One region of the Paenibacillus sp. FSL H7-0756 genome, then DNA from elsewhere that is predicted to be linked to it. Evidence: riboswitches for the same ligand, from Rfam matches in the RefSeq annotation. Region 1 holds a riboswitch; the other holds the start of a gene.
The links. A riboswitch is a leader RNA that binds a small molecule or an ion and turns the genes downstream of it on or off. The one in region 1 is predicted to bind cyclic di-AMP.

Region 1 (8,081 bases):
AAAATAATGACATAGGCAGCGGGGTTGTTCAAGCTTGCAAGCGGAGCATGCTTGAGTATCATCCCCCAGATTACTGCGATCAGACCAAAAACCAGGCCTAGAATTGTTGAGATTTCCATTTATGCACCTCGTCCATGAGAATTAAGAAGTGATCGACTAACCGCGTAATTCGTCCTTGAACCGCGGGAGAACACTCTGTTCGTAACCAAATCACGTATATTCTTCTTTATCGACATCATTCCCTTTTTTGTGAAGTGATTTTTTCGGCTATAATAGATAAGGTAGGTTATTATTCATCAGCGAAGAAAACGGAGTGATTGATGTGGGAGTTAAGCATGGCAGAGATTACGGTGAAATTCTGGTTGAACTGACAGGAGCCGTTGGACGGATTTCAGACGGGTACATTTTTTTTGAAATGGAGCCTGAAGAGTGGACGAATCTGCCGGAGGAATCAAGGCAGGAGGTCTGGGAGGCGCTTGCGGAAGACCTGTTCTACGCGCTGGGCAATGAGCCGGTCATTCAGGTGGGCAGCGGAGTTGTAATGTACGATAAAGAAACACACCGCATTAATATTCTGCTGGGCGATGAGGATTTGGCTTCGGTCGTTCTTGTATAAAGCAGGGGAAAATGCGGCAGCGGGTTTGTCCCGGGCATCCGGCCATGTTAAAATTGGAAGTGGAGTACTAATTGCCGGGATGTCAGAATACATTTAATCAAAAATCTTTGGCCTGGCACATCCCTTGGACTTTCAGAAGCTGAGGGATGTTTTATTTGAAGGAAAGAGCAGGCTCAAGAAACCGTTAACTTAGCAAGGGAGGAAACGAATTGCAATTAACTGAGGAACAACTGCAGGAGCAGATCGGCAAGCTTGAGGGCTGGAAGCTGGAGAGGGATAGGCTGGTGCGCAAATATATGTTCAGTGAATATATGAAGGGGATTGCTTTTGTAGATGAGGTAGCTACAATTTCGGAGGCCTTTGACCATCACCCGCATATCACTATTGATTATAAGACGGTAGTTCTGCGGCTGGCTGCAGATGTGGAGAAGCTTGATCTCCGCCAGGCGCATGAATTTAATGAGGCATTCGAGAAGACCCGCTAGAGGACAAGGCCCCTATGAAGACAACAGGAATATCTGAATAATAGAAATGCCCGTGCAAGGATCATTCGTTATCCTAGTCACGGGCATTATACATTTGGAATGAGGAGCATGGTGTTAGTACAGGATGCGGATTATTTCTTCTCCGCCAGCCATAGAGCTACATTGGCAATCTCTTCAGGGGCCAGCCTGTCTTTGAAGGAAGGCATCTGTCCGCGGCCCTTGGTGACTATGCTGTAAATCTGAGCTGCGTCATGCGAAGCGCCTTCCTGCTGCAGGCTGGGTCCCGCCCCGCCCTGAAGCTGGTCACCGTGGCAGGAGATACAATTGGCCTTCACTGTGGCTTCTGCGCCCGCAGCGTCCAGCACAACTTCCGGCATAGTCGGCTTGTTCTGTTCGGCTACCTCGGATTTACCGGGTAAGGTAAACATTAAGATTACTGCAAAGGCACAGGCGGCAAAAAACAAACCGCTCATGATCCATTTCTGCATCTGCATCCGTCCCTCCATGTAAGCTGCTGACTCCATTATAGCGGATGGTGAAGCGTTATCATAGTATGTGTGTCAAAAAAATGAACACAAATGATCCATTTTTTGCAAAACAATCTGTTTCCGGTGCTATTCCTCATAGACCATGCAATAAAAAGGCTTATTGCCGGTCGGAGTGCGGCGTTCATAGGTATCCGTTATAGTGAACCCGCATTTCTGGTAAGCGCGGATGGCGCGCTGGTTCCAGGTCAGCACCTCCAGGTCGATCTCACGCTCCGGGTAACGCGCCCGTGCTGCCTGAACAATAGCTTTCATGAACAGATGCCCCATGCCGTGACCGCACAGCTCGGGCCGCATTCCAACACCAAGCCGGACTACCCCCTCCATCGGAAAGAGCTGGGCGAAGCCGCACAGATCCCCCTGTCCGTTCACTACAGATACATATTGCTCACTTCGCAGCTGCGGGTCTCCGAACTCCACGCCCAGCGCCTGCATCTGCTCCCAGGACATCCAGCCGTAAATATTATACGGAGGCTTGTAGCTCCACTCACAGATCTCAGCGGCATGCTGCGGCTCCATAGGCACCACATAAAAGGTTAGCGGGGAGCTTATCATTAGGCGAGGCCTCCTTCCAGACGAAACGGTACCATCCTTTAAAGAGGCGGCAAAGCCGTTTCTGCTTGTTCTTAATATTAATTATATACAAAAACGGCTAGTTTCGACGCAAATTCCTTGCGGAAATGCAGAAACTTGACAAACGCCAATAATTATTTTCCGAAAGTTCAGAATCGGTGTTTTACAAATATAGAGGCGGGTAAGTAATTTTATAGACAAAAAAAAGCCCTTCTCCAAGATTTCGGCAAAAATCTCGGAAAAGAGCGTTTGGTTACAAAGGATTATTGTACATCATCATTGTCTTGGGAATCCGAAGCTACATTCTTGTAAGCATCTGTACTCATGATTCGTTTGGCGCCAACGTAACGGTTGACGTAATAGCTGTCACTCAGCGAACTGATGGTTACACCACGTGAGGAAGAGGCATGGGCGAATTCGCCGTCACCGACATAAACACCGACATGAGACACGCCTTTACCATTGGTATTAAAGAATACAAGATCGCCCGGTCTCATCTCGTCACGGGACACGGCAGTGCCCATCTGATACTGGGAGCCGGATTGATGGGGCAGGTTAATGCCGATCTTATCAAAAACATACATTGTAAATCCGGAGCAATCAAACCCGTTAGTTGATGTACCGCCGGACACGTATTTGGTTCCGATGGCTTTGTCAATCACTTTATCCATTTTGGAATCCGCGAAAGCGCTTCCTGCTCCGATGGTGAAGATAATGGACAAGCTTAGTACTGCGGCTGCTAGCTTCTTCTTCAAAAGTAAATACCCCTTCCAATGCCTACGAGGTTAGCTTAAGGGTTCGGTTGAAGGTCCCCTATGACCCCTCTTAGAATAGGAGGTCAATTCACCCAAAGTGGTTCCCCCGTTTCCCTAATTCATTAAGGAACTCGGCACGACTGTTGATTAGGATTAGCGGTTCATTCAATACATGACAAAACCTTTGTTAAAAGCGATTCAATAATTACAAAAATGTTACTAAAAGCTCACTGCGATAATTGTAACAAAGACTAATGCGCTTGGCAATCACTTATAACATATTAATGCATCTTTTTTGCTGTTTTTTAGAGTTATAGCCCTTTCAAAAGACTCATATCTATGCGCAGGGATTATTTTATATGATTTTTTCTTTGTTTTTGCAAGAAAATGCTGTTTCAAGGCTGTGGATTCGGGTAAAAGGTAGAATAAGGAAAAGGAAAAACCCGGAAATGATTACGGCAATAATCATCCCGGGCTCGTATAAGTTACATTTAGTTGTTAGAGGCGGAAATATTCGGGGTATGCTTCAAGGGTTCAATCGTAAGCGACAGCTTGGTAGGCTGTTGTGCTCATTACTCGTTTGGCGCCAACGTAACGGTTGGCCCAGTAGGACTGGCTCATCGAACTGATGGTTACACCACGTGAACTTGAGGACTGTGCGAACTTCCCGTTTCCAACATAAATACCGACATGGGACACTCCATTACCCAGGGTATTGAAGAACACGAGATCACCGGAACGCAGATTGCTCTTGGATACACTTGTTCCAACTTTGTACTGTGCTTTGGAGGTACGGGGCAAGGTAAGTCCGACATTTTTAAATACATACTTGGTAAATCCGGAACAGTCGAAGCCGCTGGTGGTTGTGCCCCCGGTTTTATACGATGTTCCAATGGTTTTTGAAATCACAGTATCCATTTTGGAATCTGCGAAGGCACTGCCTGCTCCGAGTGTGAATACCATCACAAGACCTAGTGCTGCTGCGGTGCATTTTTTCTTGAAATTCTGACTAATCAAAAGATGTACTCCTTCCAGGGCCTGCGAGGTTAGCTTAAGGATTCGGTAGAAGGTTCCCCTATGACCCCTCTAAAGCGAGATCAATTCACCCAAAATATGGTTCCCCCACTTCCCGGTGCAGGGAATTCGGCGTTTTGTGCACCAGAACAGTGACTTATCGGCATTGATTAAATTGCAATAGTTACGGAAGATTTTGCTTTAAATATTACAAGTTTGTTACTACTAGTACAGCCATCATTGTATCAGAGGATTTAGCCTTTTGCAAATGCTTTTGTCCTCCGGTTCAAGCAAAAAAGAGTCCTGCTCCCTGATAAGGGGCTGTGACTCTCTTTAGTATGCCGCTTCAGCAGCTTATTATTGCGGAAATGATTTACTGGACCAGAGGTGATACTGGGCAGCGATTCCCCACATATTGAACAGCGTGGAGGGCAGCGGAGCTGCCTGGCGGAGCATAAGTGCCGGCAATCCGGGATAGAACAGAGCAGAGGCGCTGCAGAGCAGAATTACGGCCAGGCTTCCCGCCCCCAGAATGACGGAAATACCGATCGAAGGCATCAGCACCTTCAGGCAGATTAGCAGCGAGGAGAACATGCCGGTACCTGCGGTATAGCCGAACTGCATATAGAGCAGAAGCTTGCGGACAAGGAAGAGATAGAGCAGCCAGCCCATTACATAAGGCACCAGCCTGAGCAGGAGCTGTACATCGAGAACGCCGCTGAGCAGATGACGGTACATACGCGGAAGCAGCCAATAGAGCGGCAGGAGGGTTAGCGCCCATTCAGCGAGGCTGAACATCAGCACCGGCAGCCCATATTTTCTCATTCCGGGAAAAAAGAACAGTCCCCGCGCTCCGTCGCGCTCCTGGTGAAGCTCGTGCAGCAGCCCTGCACGGATAAAGGGAGTCACCAGCAGCCTTAGCACTGTCAGCGCCAGCAGCATCCATAGCCAGTGCTGGACGGCAGGGTCGGTGTGCAGCGCGGTCTTCCCTTCGATATAATACAGCAGCCTGCCTATTCCGCTGCCGCCGGCATTTGCATCCGGGTAGCGGAGCAGGACAGGGACAACCGCGCTTTTAATGAATTTGTACAGGAAATATCCCCAGAACAGCCGGTAGATAAATAGCAGAATCAGTATATAGAACTGCTCTTTCATGCTGATCCAACCGCGGGCAATTGAACTTTTCACCATTCCTTCACCTCACCAGACAAGAGTTCCGAGCAGGGTTTCAAGCAGAGCAGATGCGCTAAGCGTCCAGCGGGAGAGTGTACGCGGCTCGAGCTCCGCCATTCTGAAATTATTTAGATGCCTGCTCTCCAGCAGAATGGAATGCCCCGGATCGATCTCTGCGGAGACCAGCGGCGCTTTATATGCTAACTCAAAGGAGGTTGCCTTACCCTCGCCATTCCAGTATTGCTGCACAGTGTACCCGTCTGCGAAGGTGAATTTAACGGGAACATCGGGGTACAGGCTGCCCTTATTGCTTACATCGACCACAGCGCTATAGCGGCTGCCCCCGCCATCGCTGTTGTCCGGTTTGACCGTGAGCCTGATATCATCAACTGCGAAGTCGGGTGCACCCCCGCTATAGACATACCGTTCAAAATAAGTCTGCCAGGATTGCTTGGTCACTTTCTCCACAACCTTCTGGAAGTCGGCGGTGGACGGATGCTGGAAGCGGTATTTGCGGGCATAAGCGGCGAGGATGGCATCCATATTCTTGGTCCCCGCGATCCGTTCGATATCCTTCAGCACCAGCTTGCCGCGAATGTACACATTGCGTGTGTAGGCATCATCACCAGTATATTTCCAGGTCTCCAGCTTAAGGGGCTGTGAGGAGGACACCAGGCTGGACTGCAGCGGGAGGCTAGAGACAACACCATATTCCTGTTCCATCAGCCGGTCTTCGGCATAAGAGGTAAAGCTCTCATCAAGCCAGGCTTCTTCGAATTCATTACTGGCCACCAGACCGTAGAAATACTGGTGCCCGATCTCGTGGATGATTGTGCGCTCCAGGGAAGTGCCTGGTGAAGTATCCGTGGCGCCGAAGGCGGTAATCAGGGTCGGATACTCCATTCCTCCGGCTCCGTTGCCGGACTCCGGCGGGACAACAATCGACAAGGTTGAGTAGGGATAAGGGCCGTACCACTTGCTGAATGCCGTCAGTGCAGCCTCAGCCGCCTGGAAGTAACGTTCCTGTAGATGCTTGTGCAGCGGGTCCAAATAGAGCTTAATCTTCACCCCGGGCACCTGCGGGGCGGAGAAAGCCTTCTCCGCAACCACGAAATCAGGCGATGCCGCCCAGGCGAAGTCGTGGACGTCATCTGCATAGAATTGATAGATCTTGCGCCCCTTTACAACCTTGGCGTCCCTCACCGGAAACCCGGTTGCGGCGACCTTATACTCGGGCGGGACAGAAATCGCTACATTGTAAATCCCAAAATCACTGTAGAACTCGGAGTTACCGTGGTATTGATGCAGGTTCCAGCCTTCTTCCTTGAGTCCTCTTCTGCCGGCAGGCTCGTAGACGCTAAGCTTCGGAAACCACTGGCCGGCCATCACGAAGTCGTCAGCGGTTCCCATCCGGGCGAAAATTTTGGGCAGCTTGACCTCAAATTTAAGCCTTACCGTCACGCTCTCACCGCCGTTCACCGGCTGCGGCAGATGGACCTTGAGCAGTGTTCTGTCATTGACATTGCCGTCGTCCGGCTGCACGTATTGTGTGCGCTGCATCAGCGAGACACCCTCGGAGGTCCGTAAATCTGTCAGCGTAATGCTCCCGTAACCTCCTGCAGGCATGGTGTCACCGCGAAGCGTACCTCCGGACTCCTTCATGAAGGTGGTGCTGGCGGATGCGAATGCATTGGGATACAGATGAAAGTAGAGCTCCTGAACCGGCTTTGCACCCGGGTGGGTCCAGGTAAGCGTCTCGGAGGCGACCAGGGTCTCCTTATCGGGCAGGAGCTCCACATCCAGGTGATATTCAACCACGCGCTGGCTTAAAGCTTCTGTCTCCGATGTGTAGATCGTATCGGAAAGATCGGACTGCACGGGCTGCTGCCGGGGGATAACGGCGGGGGACTTGGCCTCTTTTGGAACAGAGGCAGTCCATACGGCAGGGCTATGCCCTGACAGAAACCATATTCCGCCTCCAAGCAAGGTGAGGACAGCCAGTACTGCGAAGATGAGGGTATACCTTAATGAATGTGGCTTCATACTATGATTCCTCCCGTGACAAGCATCTACGGGATGTATATGTTTGCAATCGCCGCATTATTAGCTAAAATTAAATAATTAGTGAATGGAAAGGATGTGCACATGTGGATAACGTACAACCGGAGGGCAAAAAACAAATTGCCTTGAATATTGTGAACGCCAGAGCCAAGCATAAAGGCTTCGGTGCAGGCTCGATTGATCTGAACAATGTATCGCCTGTCATTATTGATCAGGGTATCGCTGTTATCGATATCGGTGCCATGCATGCCAAGAGCAAAGTGGAGAAGGGAATTAAATTCTCTATGAACCGGGAGGATGTTCCGGCGGGAAGACAGGTATGGGTCGTATGGGTCGCCGTTGACCGTACTCCGGAGGGGCAGTTCTACGGCGGAATTACCGCCTGTGAGATGTGGATTGACACCGAAGCGCGCCGCGGCTGGAAGATTCTTGCGGATCATGTCAATAAGCTGGACGCGGCCTTGAAGCGCAAGCTTATTCTGGATGGACTTGGAAGTACCGAGCGGGCAGCGCTGAAATCCCTGCTGATGGCTCATAATGAAGAGTGGTGGGCCGCTTCGCCTGAGGAGCTGAAGGCCGCACTGTCGGAATAGAACTTGCATTTGAACAAAAAATTAAGGCTTGGCCCCAGCGGGGCCAAGCCTTATCTGATGTCTAAGCAGGGATGAATGAATGAATAACGTTACTGCGGGTCTGTTCTGCCGGAAGTGTTCAGCTTGCGCTTGAGCTGGCTGACTCTGGCTTGACTGATGCCGAGAACCTCGGCAAGCTCCTTCTGGTTGGCATAAGGATGATCTTCGATCGCTTTCATAAGACGCAGACTCATTTCTTCGGTCTTGCTTCTCCGTCCCCCGCGGGC
Region 2 (8,081 bases), 520 kb from region 1:
CGTTGGAGCTGAAGCTGGAAACGCCGGGTATAGCTTCATTTTTAACCCAGCAAATTTATCTGTATGAGAAACGCATTCACGATTTGGGCGTAAAGGTACTCAAGAGCCGCAGCCTGGAGCTGGATGAAATTCTAAGCTTATGGACCCGGGGACATCGTCCGGTTCTGATCGACCAGAAGAGAGGGGAATAAGAATGGAAGCATTGCAGTTGAAGCAGGTAGTGAAGCAGTACGGTGAGAAGACAGCCGTCAACGGAATCAGTCTAAAGGTGGAGCAAGGCGAGATTTACGGTCTGCTGGGCGCCAACGGTGCCGGCAAAACAACAACTATGCGCATGGTGCTCGGCCTGATCTATCCCGACGAAGGGAGCATCCTCTATAACGGCAAGCCGTATAGTAAGGAGCTCCAGCATCTGATGGGCTATCTGCCGGAAGAACGGGGATTGTATCCGAAGGTCAAGGTAAGCGATCAGATTATCTATCTGGCTCAGCTTCGCGGGATGTCCGCCAGTGAAGCGGATAAGAGCCTGAAGTACTGGCTGGAACGCTTTGATGTACCTGAATATTACAATAAGAAGATTGAAGAGCTGTCCAAGGGTAATCAGCAAAAGATGGGCTTCGTCGCCGCAGTGGTCCATAAGCCGAAGATTCTGATCCTGGATGAAGCCTTCAGCGGCCTCGATCCGGTCAATGTGGAGCTGCTTAAGGATACTGTTCGAGAGATGCGGGATCTGGGAACGAGCATTCTGTTCTCCACGCACCGTATGGAGCATGTTGAAGAATTATGCCGCAATATCACGATTCTTGACCGTTCGAACACCGTAGTTCAAGGAGATATCCGTGAGATCAAGAAGGGGTATCCGCGGGAAGAGGTTGTACTGCGCACCGCCGGGGAAGTTAACGGACTTGCCGGGATTGCCGGAGTTACCGGAGTGCAGCGGCAGGAGCGCGGGTATGTGTTATCCATCAGTGACCTGGGAGCGGCGCAGCGGATTCTGCAGCTGGCTGTGGCTCAGGGCGAGGTCGAGCACTTCGAGATTAAGGAACCGACGCTAAACCAAATCTTTATCAGAGCGGTGGGTGAATCCAATGAATAAAATGGCAACCATTATCGGCTTCACATTCAAGAACAAGGTAAGAACGAAATCCTTCATGATTACTACCCTGATTCTGGTGCTTCTGCTCAGTATCGGGATGAATATTCCCTATTTTATCAAGGTCTTTAAAGGCGAAGACGGTGCCAAGGATGCGACACAGATCGGAGTCGTTGCCGAGCAGGGCTTCCGGCCTGCCGAGCTGCTGCTCGCTTATACTCCGCCGGCTGAAGCCGAAGATAAAGTCGTATTTACCGCTTATCCTTCTGCTGATGACGCTGCGCTGAAGCAGGGTCTGCAGGATGAGAAGATCGAGGGGTATCTAACCTTTGCCGCAGAGGGTAGTGAAGGCGTGCCTCCGGTAACGTATCACAGCAAGGACGGAGACATCAGCAGCAAGCTGAGAACGAATCTGCAAGCTGCTCTGCAGCAGGTGAATACCGGGCTGATTGTCGGCGATAAGCTGACCGAGAGCCAGGTGGCGGCGATCTTCGCTCCGGTGTCGATTGATACTGCGCAGCTAAGTACGGACGGGGCGGCAGGTGGCGCAGACCAAGTTCGGGATAAACCGCCCATTAACTATGTTGTGGTCTATATCCTGCTGATTCTGTTCTTCATGTCGGTGATGATGACCGGCAACATGATTTCAGCCGAGATTACCTCGGAGAAAAGCTCGCGCATAATGGAGATTCTCATCACCAGCGCTTCGCCACTCACCCAGATGTTCGGCAAGGTCATCGGAATCTTCCTCGTCGGATTGATGCAGATCGCCATTATCTCGGCTGCCATCGCGCTCAACCTGATGCTGCCGCATAATTCCACGATCCTGAGCGATTTCGATCTGAATCTGGGACAGCTTAATGTCAGCATGATCGTCTATGGCTTCATCCTGTATATCCTGGGTTACTTCCTGTACGCCCTGATGTATGCCGCTGTCGGCTCGATTGTCAGCCGGACAGAGGATCTGGGACAGGCCGTGATGCCGGTCATGATGCTGGGCTTCGTCAGCTTCTACCTGCCGCTGTTCAGTATCTCGAACCCGGATACCCTGCTGGTGAAGGTCGCCAGCTTCGTGCCATTCACCTCTTCGCTCAGCCTGCTGCTGCGGATCGGGGTCGGCCATGTGGCCTTCTGGGAGATCATGGTCTCGCTGGCGATCCTGCTGGCTACAACCTTCCTCTTCGGCTGGCTCGCCGCCAAGATCTACCGCACAGGCGTCCTGATGTACGGCAAGCGCCCTAGCATCAAGGAGATCAGAAAAGCGATGAAGGCTTATAAAATCTAAGATTGTATACAAAAATAAAACCCTGCTAAGGAGTGTCTAATATGATTAAAAAACAATTCAAAAACCAACCGGTATCGACTCTGTTCCTGGCCTCACTCGCAGCCATTGCTGCCAGCCAAGTGATTCAGCCTAACGGAAGCAATGTGATGGATTTCTCGCAAGGGCTGCTGTTAGGGATGGGCCTGGTAGGGATGATGATGACGATTGTGACCCTGGGTAAATCTAAGAAACGCAGCGAATAAGACGAAGCTGTAACCATGATATATAAAGCGCGCAACAACAAAACACCCACTGCCCCATAAAGGCAGGTGGGTGTTTGCTATACACTATTATTTTTACGAAAGTCAGAAGGGTTAATTCCCGTCCATCTTTTGAATTGTCTGCTGAAGTGGGAGAGGTTCTTGTAGCCTAAACGGTTTGAAATCTCATTTAAAGATATCCTGGGCTGCTGGAGTAATATTTTGGCCTCCTGCAGCTTTAAGTCAGACAGATAGGTGCGGGGCGACATTTTATATATTTTTTGAAATACCTCTAATCCGTAGTTGGGGCTGATCCCAAGCGAAGCGATGATGGGCTGGATGTGAAGGGTGTAATCTGAATTTCCCTGGGCGCAATTTGTCTTAAAAGCCCGCTTGATGGCTTCGGCAATTTCTTTGGCGTATTTCGCAGTGGTCATGGACTGCTTAGTACGTGTCTCCGTCTGAACCGGCTGGATATCTACTAGCACCTCCAATAATTCGAACAAGACCATTTGTGCTTTTAGCTTCGCCTTGGTGAACGACAACTCAGGCTCATGCAGAATATCGATCCATTTTTGAAGGCATTGTTTCAACGGGTCATGATACGTATTGGAGGGCTTATAGACCCAATCGCAGTTTTTTAGTATTTTCATCCGCAAGGAGGGCTCGTCTATATCGAAATGCGCACAGAAATAGGTCATCGATGTAGCGGAAATACACTTATTCGTATGCTCGAACCCAGGCGGAATCAGCAGAATATCATCACGGTTCACAATGAATTGTTCATGATCCGTCCTTGTCTCTTGAGCACCATCCAGCACAATCAGAATCTCAAAGGCATGGTGGGATTCTGTCATCATGCTCCAATCGGCAGGAACGGTCTGTGTATGTGCGCCAAAAAAACGTATATTCCAATCAATGCGCGGCAGCAGCAGCGTCTGTGCACCTGTGAGCTGGCTATTCCTATGTTCCAATTTGCAGCACCTGCCTTTGATCTGGGTAAATCTAGCCGTAATCATCCCATCGCATAAGGACGTTACTAGTTATTATAATATACATAGACAATAGGAAAAGGGTAAATAATATGGCTAAACAGCGAAGGGAAGCAAATCAATGACGAAGATTAATAATCCTATAATCCCTGGAATGGCACCAGATCCCTCTATTATTAGAGTGGATGATGTGTATTATATTGCGACATCCACGTTTCACTGGAATCCCGGCATTCAAATTTTCCAATCAACAGATCTGGCCAATTGGGAGCTGACTGCCTTCGCACTGAATAAAGGGGAAGTCAATCTAAGGGGGACAAATACTCCAGCCGGGATCTGGGCGCCGCATCTATCCTATGATTCCAGGACGAAGCGGTACTGGTTAGCCTATTCTCATATGTTAAACATGGCAGGCCGTGAATTCAACTCGGATTCCTATGCCATGTGGGCGGAAGATATCCATGGCCCTTGGTCGGAGCCCATCTATCTGACATCCATAGGGTTCGATCCGGCGCTTTTCCATGATGAAGATGGCAAACACTTTGTGTCCATTCTTGAATGGGAGACCCGTGAAGGGTACCAAGCGCCTGGACATATTGTGATCGCTGAATTTGATTTGAATGCGGGGAAGCTGGTTGGACAATGGCACCGTGTGACGCAAGGCTTCACCAGCCGCGGCTGTGCTGAAGCACCGCAGATCTATAAATATAGAGATATGTACTATCTGCTATTAGCAGCTGGCGGAACGGGTTATGCTCATGGTGTTGAGATTGGGCGTGCGGAGCATATATTTGGTCCCTATGAACCGCATCCGTCGGGGGAGCCGATCATCACCTCCTCGCCGCGCCATTTATTTTCACTGGGTAATCCGGATGCCGGGCATTTTGAGATGTATAATCCAGGTTCAATCATGCAAAAAGCAGGTCACGGCTCATTAGTTCAAACCCAAACAGGCGAATGGTACATTGCCCATCTAATGTCACGGCCAGTGGAAGGAACGCTACTGAATCCATTAGGCCGCGAAACCTCGATTCAAAAAATGCATTGGACAGAGGCTGGCTGGCTGGAAATGAAGGATGGATCGAATGTAGCCAAAATGGAAGTTGAGGGGTTAGCAGGTGTTGAACTAGAGGGGGACAGACTCTCTCATGACGTATTTGATGATTTTAACCAGGAGCACTATGATATTCACTTTCTGACTCCATACCGGGAGCAGCAAGCAGCATGGGTGAATACGGTTGAACGTCCGGGTTACTTACGCATTCATGGAGAGAATTCATTCTTCTCACAGATTAATCCGGCGATGTTGGCCACGCGTGCAACCTCCCTCCATTATGAAGTTCAGACCAAGGTGGAGTTTCATCCCGATCATTATTCGGAAACGGCGGGGATGGGGCTATACTATGATTCGAATAATTGGCTGTACGTTCACTTGACCCACTCCGAATCAGAGGGCACCGTTCTATCTGTACTACAGGCCAAGCTGGGAGAACGTATTGAGCTGGTCCACCATTACATTCCAGTCCCTGAAGACACAGCAGAGCTCAAGCTTATCTATCATTCAGGCATCGCGAGTATCCTTTACCGCTTCAGGGATAACGGGGATTGGCAAGCTTTTGTAGAGAATATCGATGCTCTCTATTTGTCGGATGAAGGCGTGAACGGAGAGCCCGGGGAGATTGGCGGATTTACAGGCTTGTTCAATTTCATCGGTTCCGTGGATGCCCACCAGCATGACTCCTTCGCTGATTTTGAGTACTATAGAGTTAAGAATTACTAACAGGAGTGGTGAATGGTTGTGAAGAAAAGTAGACAAACCCCCGTGCTGGTCGCGGCCTCGATCCTGCTCATCATTATCAGCAGCCTGATCCCCTCGGAGCAGTCGGCTTGGCTGGGGGCGTTACAGACCCTTATGCTGGGAGCCGGATTGCTCGGCTGCTGTATGGCCTTTTGGCGGTTTGCCAAGGGCGGTAAGGATGGTAGGAGTGGGAAAGGCAAGAGCTGAGTTCTAGGTAATGGACGGTTGGCGAAGACTGGATCGATGCATCGGATGGTTGAGCTATGTAAGGTGAGCCAGGCACAGTATGGGTGCGTGCTGGTGCTGAGAGTCAAGGACTAAGTCGCGGCGGATGTCGCGGCTTTTTTGTTTTGTAGGCGGACTCAGAGGCCCTTATTTTGTGAAAAGACCGATTATCTCCCCGTTGCGGACTGAGAGGACGTTAAGAGGCTGGGTGGAGCGAAAAATGAGGCATGGGTACATTAAGCGCCTCTCAGTCCGCATGGACTTCAGAATGGTCCCATTTGCCAAAATAGCGGATCTGTAGTCCGCAGCCCGCCCGCCACATCAGACTCCTTCTGCCGCATCCGTATCCTGATTCCGCCACATCCAACTCATTCCGCCGCACTCATTCCTATAGCCCATGCTAATCCCCCGACTCATCCCGCCGAAGGGCGGTGGACCGCAGGCAAGGCCGAATGTGCGGCTGCCATCTGTTCGCGTATTCCTCTTAGCCGGGCCTTCAGCTCGGGAATGCTGCACTCCAGGATCAGGCTGATGTCGGGCAGGGGGAGCTGGATGCCGTACCATAAGGCACTGGCGACATGATCGTCCCATTTAAGCAGGGCAGGAGCGCAGCGGCTACGATCCCGGGTGAGCATGGCACATTGGCGGATGCACTCTCTGTAGGCAGCCGCAGCAGCACCGTCCCCGGAGAGGCTGCCCTTCAGCCATAGTGGATGGAGTGCCACGAAGGTGGCGGTGGTTGCTTGTTCGGCACGGGCGCCTTTTTCCAGCAGCAGACAGCTAAGCGCATAGACGGGCCCGCTATATTGCTGGGTGTAGTGGTTGAATCCGGCAGCAGCTGTTAGTTTGGGCGGTAAGGGGTCAGGCATGTGGTCACGTTCCTTTCTGAATCTATACTGTGCAGTTCATTCCAGTGCGCAAAAAACCGCAGGCAGAGGAGGACCTCTGCCTGCGGTTTTGGGTAACAGGCATAAGACGCCTGGCACAAAAGCTTGGCGGATCAGGGCTCTCTCCTTACGCTTACGAGGTTAGCTGTCGGATTCGGACGGTGAGAGTCGCCCTACCTGCCGGAGACCTGCGCGTGGCATTCTCCTTCGGATTCACCCCAAGTCGGCCAGACGGCCGGATGGTTCCCCCGTTTTCCACATGACGGAAATTCAGCGTGCATGCATTGCTCATTTTCATGAATACACTCATTTGCTTTCAACACGAATCATACACTTTTCGGAGGTGGGTTGTAAAAATGGAAAAGAGTGCTATTCGCCTTATTTTCAGCAAATGGCTGAATGGCTGTGCATAGGGAAGCCAAAACTCACATTTGTAGCAGATTATCTGCCATTTATCTCGCTCAAGCGCTGTTTTTTATTTTTGGCAGACGGCGGTGGGGATGAAGGCCCCTTGTATTAGACTACCACCACAGCGGAACCTTCTGATTCTTCCAGGCAATGATCCGCTTCACCTCACGAACGGTTCCTGTTGTAATCGCATAGTTGCTTCGCTGCGCTGCATGAAGGTCCAGGAAGTGCAGCATCCCTCCATAAGTCCCTACAGCCAGCAGAGTCTCATCCCGATTGACAGCTAAGCCTGAAATAGTGCTTCCGGCATAATAACGCCACAGCTCCCGCCCCTCTGCATCAATGAGCCTCAAGTAGCCATAGGCATCGCCAATCACAACACCATTCTTCAGCGCTGCCGCCGCATACACCCGGGCTTCCTCGTTAACAAGCGGATATTCCTGATCTGCCGGGAGTTCTCCTCCTTCCACATCTTCAAGGGGAACGGCAAGGGTAACGCCATTATAGAAGTGGCAGGAATTGTACCATACGCTATGCTGGTCCTTTGTAAATATTGTATAGTGCGGGTAACTGGATTCCGGATTGAATAGGTGAACCTGCCCTGAAGTTGTGTCATATAAAAGATGATCACTGCCCTGGCTGCCATAGGCAATCCATCTTCCATCCGGAGAGACGGCACCATGCGGCATGTCAATTTCAATATGCTCCAGCTCATCTGCTTTATATTCTTCGAGATCCGGATGCAGCAGCTTCACCTCCCAGGGCTTCTCCTGCGATTGCTGGACCAGGAAAATCCCCTGGCTCGTAACAAGCAATAACGCCCCGCCCCCGTTAAAAGGAATGACCTGCTCCAAGGGTAACGCCTGGTCCAGGCTCTCTATGTCCAAGACGGGAAAGTCCGGGTCCAGTGCTTGAATCGTTCCATTCAGCTCACGCCATGAGAGGGTGGCTACAACTGTACCCTGAAGTGTGCTGTTCATAGAATGCATAATGGTAATCCCCTGAGTTCCGGCGAGCGCATAGAACTGATTATCAGGAGATGCCCCAACCAGGCTATACTCGCCGAATACGGAAATAACATCCTTATGTACAGCCACAACTGCTTTCTTCTCCCAAGGGGTGCCGGTGCTGAATACCACAGCATCATCACTGAT

Region 2: it holds a riboswitch for cyclic di-AMP, as region 1 does, so the genes downstream of both, NST04_RS00790 (hypothetical protein) here and NST04_RS03085 (C40 family peptidase) in region 1, are expected to answer to the same signal.

The regions. Positions count from the first base shown of each region.
Region 1 is NZ_JBBOVT010000001.1:703,422-711,502, reverse strand. Features, by position in the region: gene motA (flagellar motor stator protein MotA) at 1-119, opposite strand, end outside; gene NST04_RS03110 (hypothetical protein) at 323-616, shown strand; gene NST04_RS03105 (4a-hydroxytetrahydrobiopterin dehydratase) at 826-1,101, shown strand; gene NST04_RS03100 (c-type cytochrome) at 1,233-1,589, opposite strand; gene NST04_RS03095 (GNAT family N-acetyltransferase) at 1,716-2,201, opposite strand; gene NST04_RS03090 (C40 family peptidase) at 2,483-2,974, opposite strand; cyclic di-AMP (ydaO/yuaA leader) riboswitch at 2,979-3,121, opposite strand; gene NST04_RS03085 (C40 family peptidase) at 3,509-3,937, opposite strand; cyclic di-AMP (ydaO/yuaA leader) riboswitch at 3,995-4,133, opposite strand; gene NST04_RS03080 (hypothetical protein) at 4,346-5,179, opposite strand; gene NST04_RS03075 (M1 family aminopeptidase) at 5,189-7,204, opposite strand; gene NST04_RS03070 (YwhD family protein) at 7,309-7,815, shown strand; gene NST04_RS03065 (AbrB/MazE/SpoVT family DNA-binding domain-containing protein) at 7,905-8,081, opposite strand, start outside.
Region 2 is NZ_JBBOVT010000001.1:182,147-190,227, reverse strand. Features, by position in the region: gene NST04_RS00825 (ABC transporter ATP-binding protein) at 1-191, shown strand, start outside; gene NST04_RS00820 (ABC transporter ATP-binding protein) at 194-1,096, shown strand; gene NST04_RS00815 (ABC transporter permease) at 1,089-2,378, shown strand; gene NST04_RS00810 (hypothetical protein) at 2,420-2,620, shown strand; gene NST04_RS00805 (AraC family transcriptional regulator) at 2,698-3,591, opposite strand; gene NST04_RS00800 (family 43 glycosylhydrolase) at 3,731-5,389, shown strand; gene NST04_RS00795 (hypothetical protein) at 5,408-5,614, shown strand; gene NST04_RS00790 (hypothetical protein) at 6,046-6,501, opposite strand; cyclic di-AMP (ydaO/yuaA leader) riboswitch at 6,636-6,805, opposite strand; gene NST04_RS00785 (hypothetical protein) at 6,779-7,039, shown strand; gene NST04_RS00780 (WD40 repeat domain-containing protein) at 7,041-8,081, opposite strand, start outside.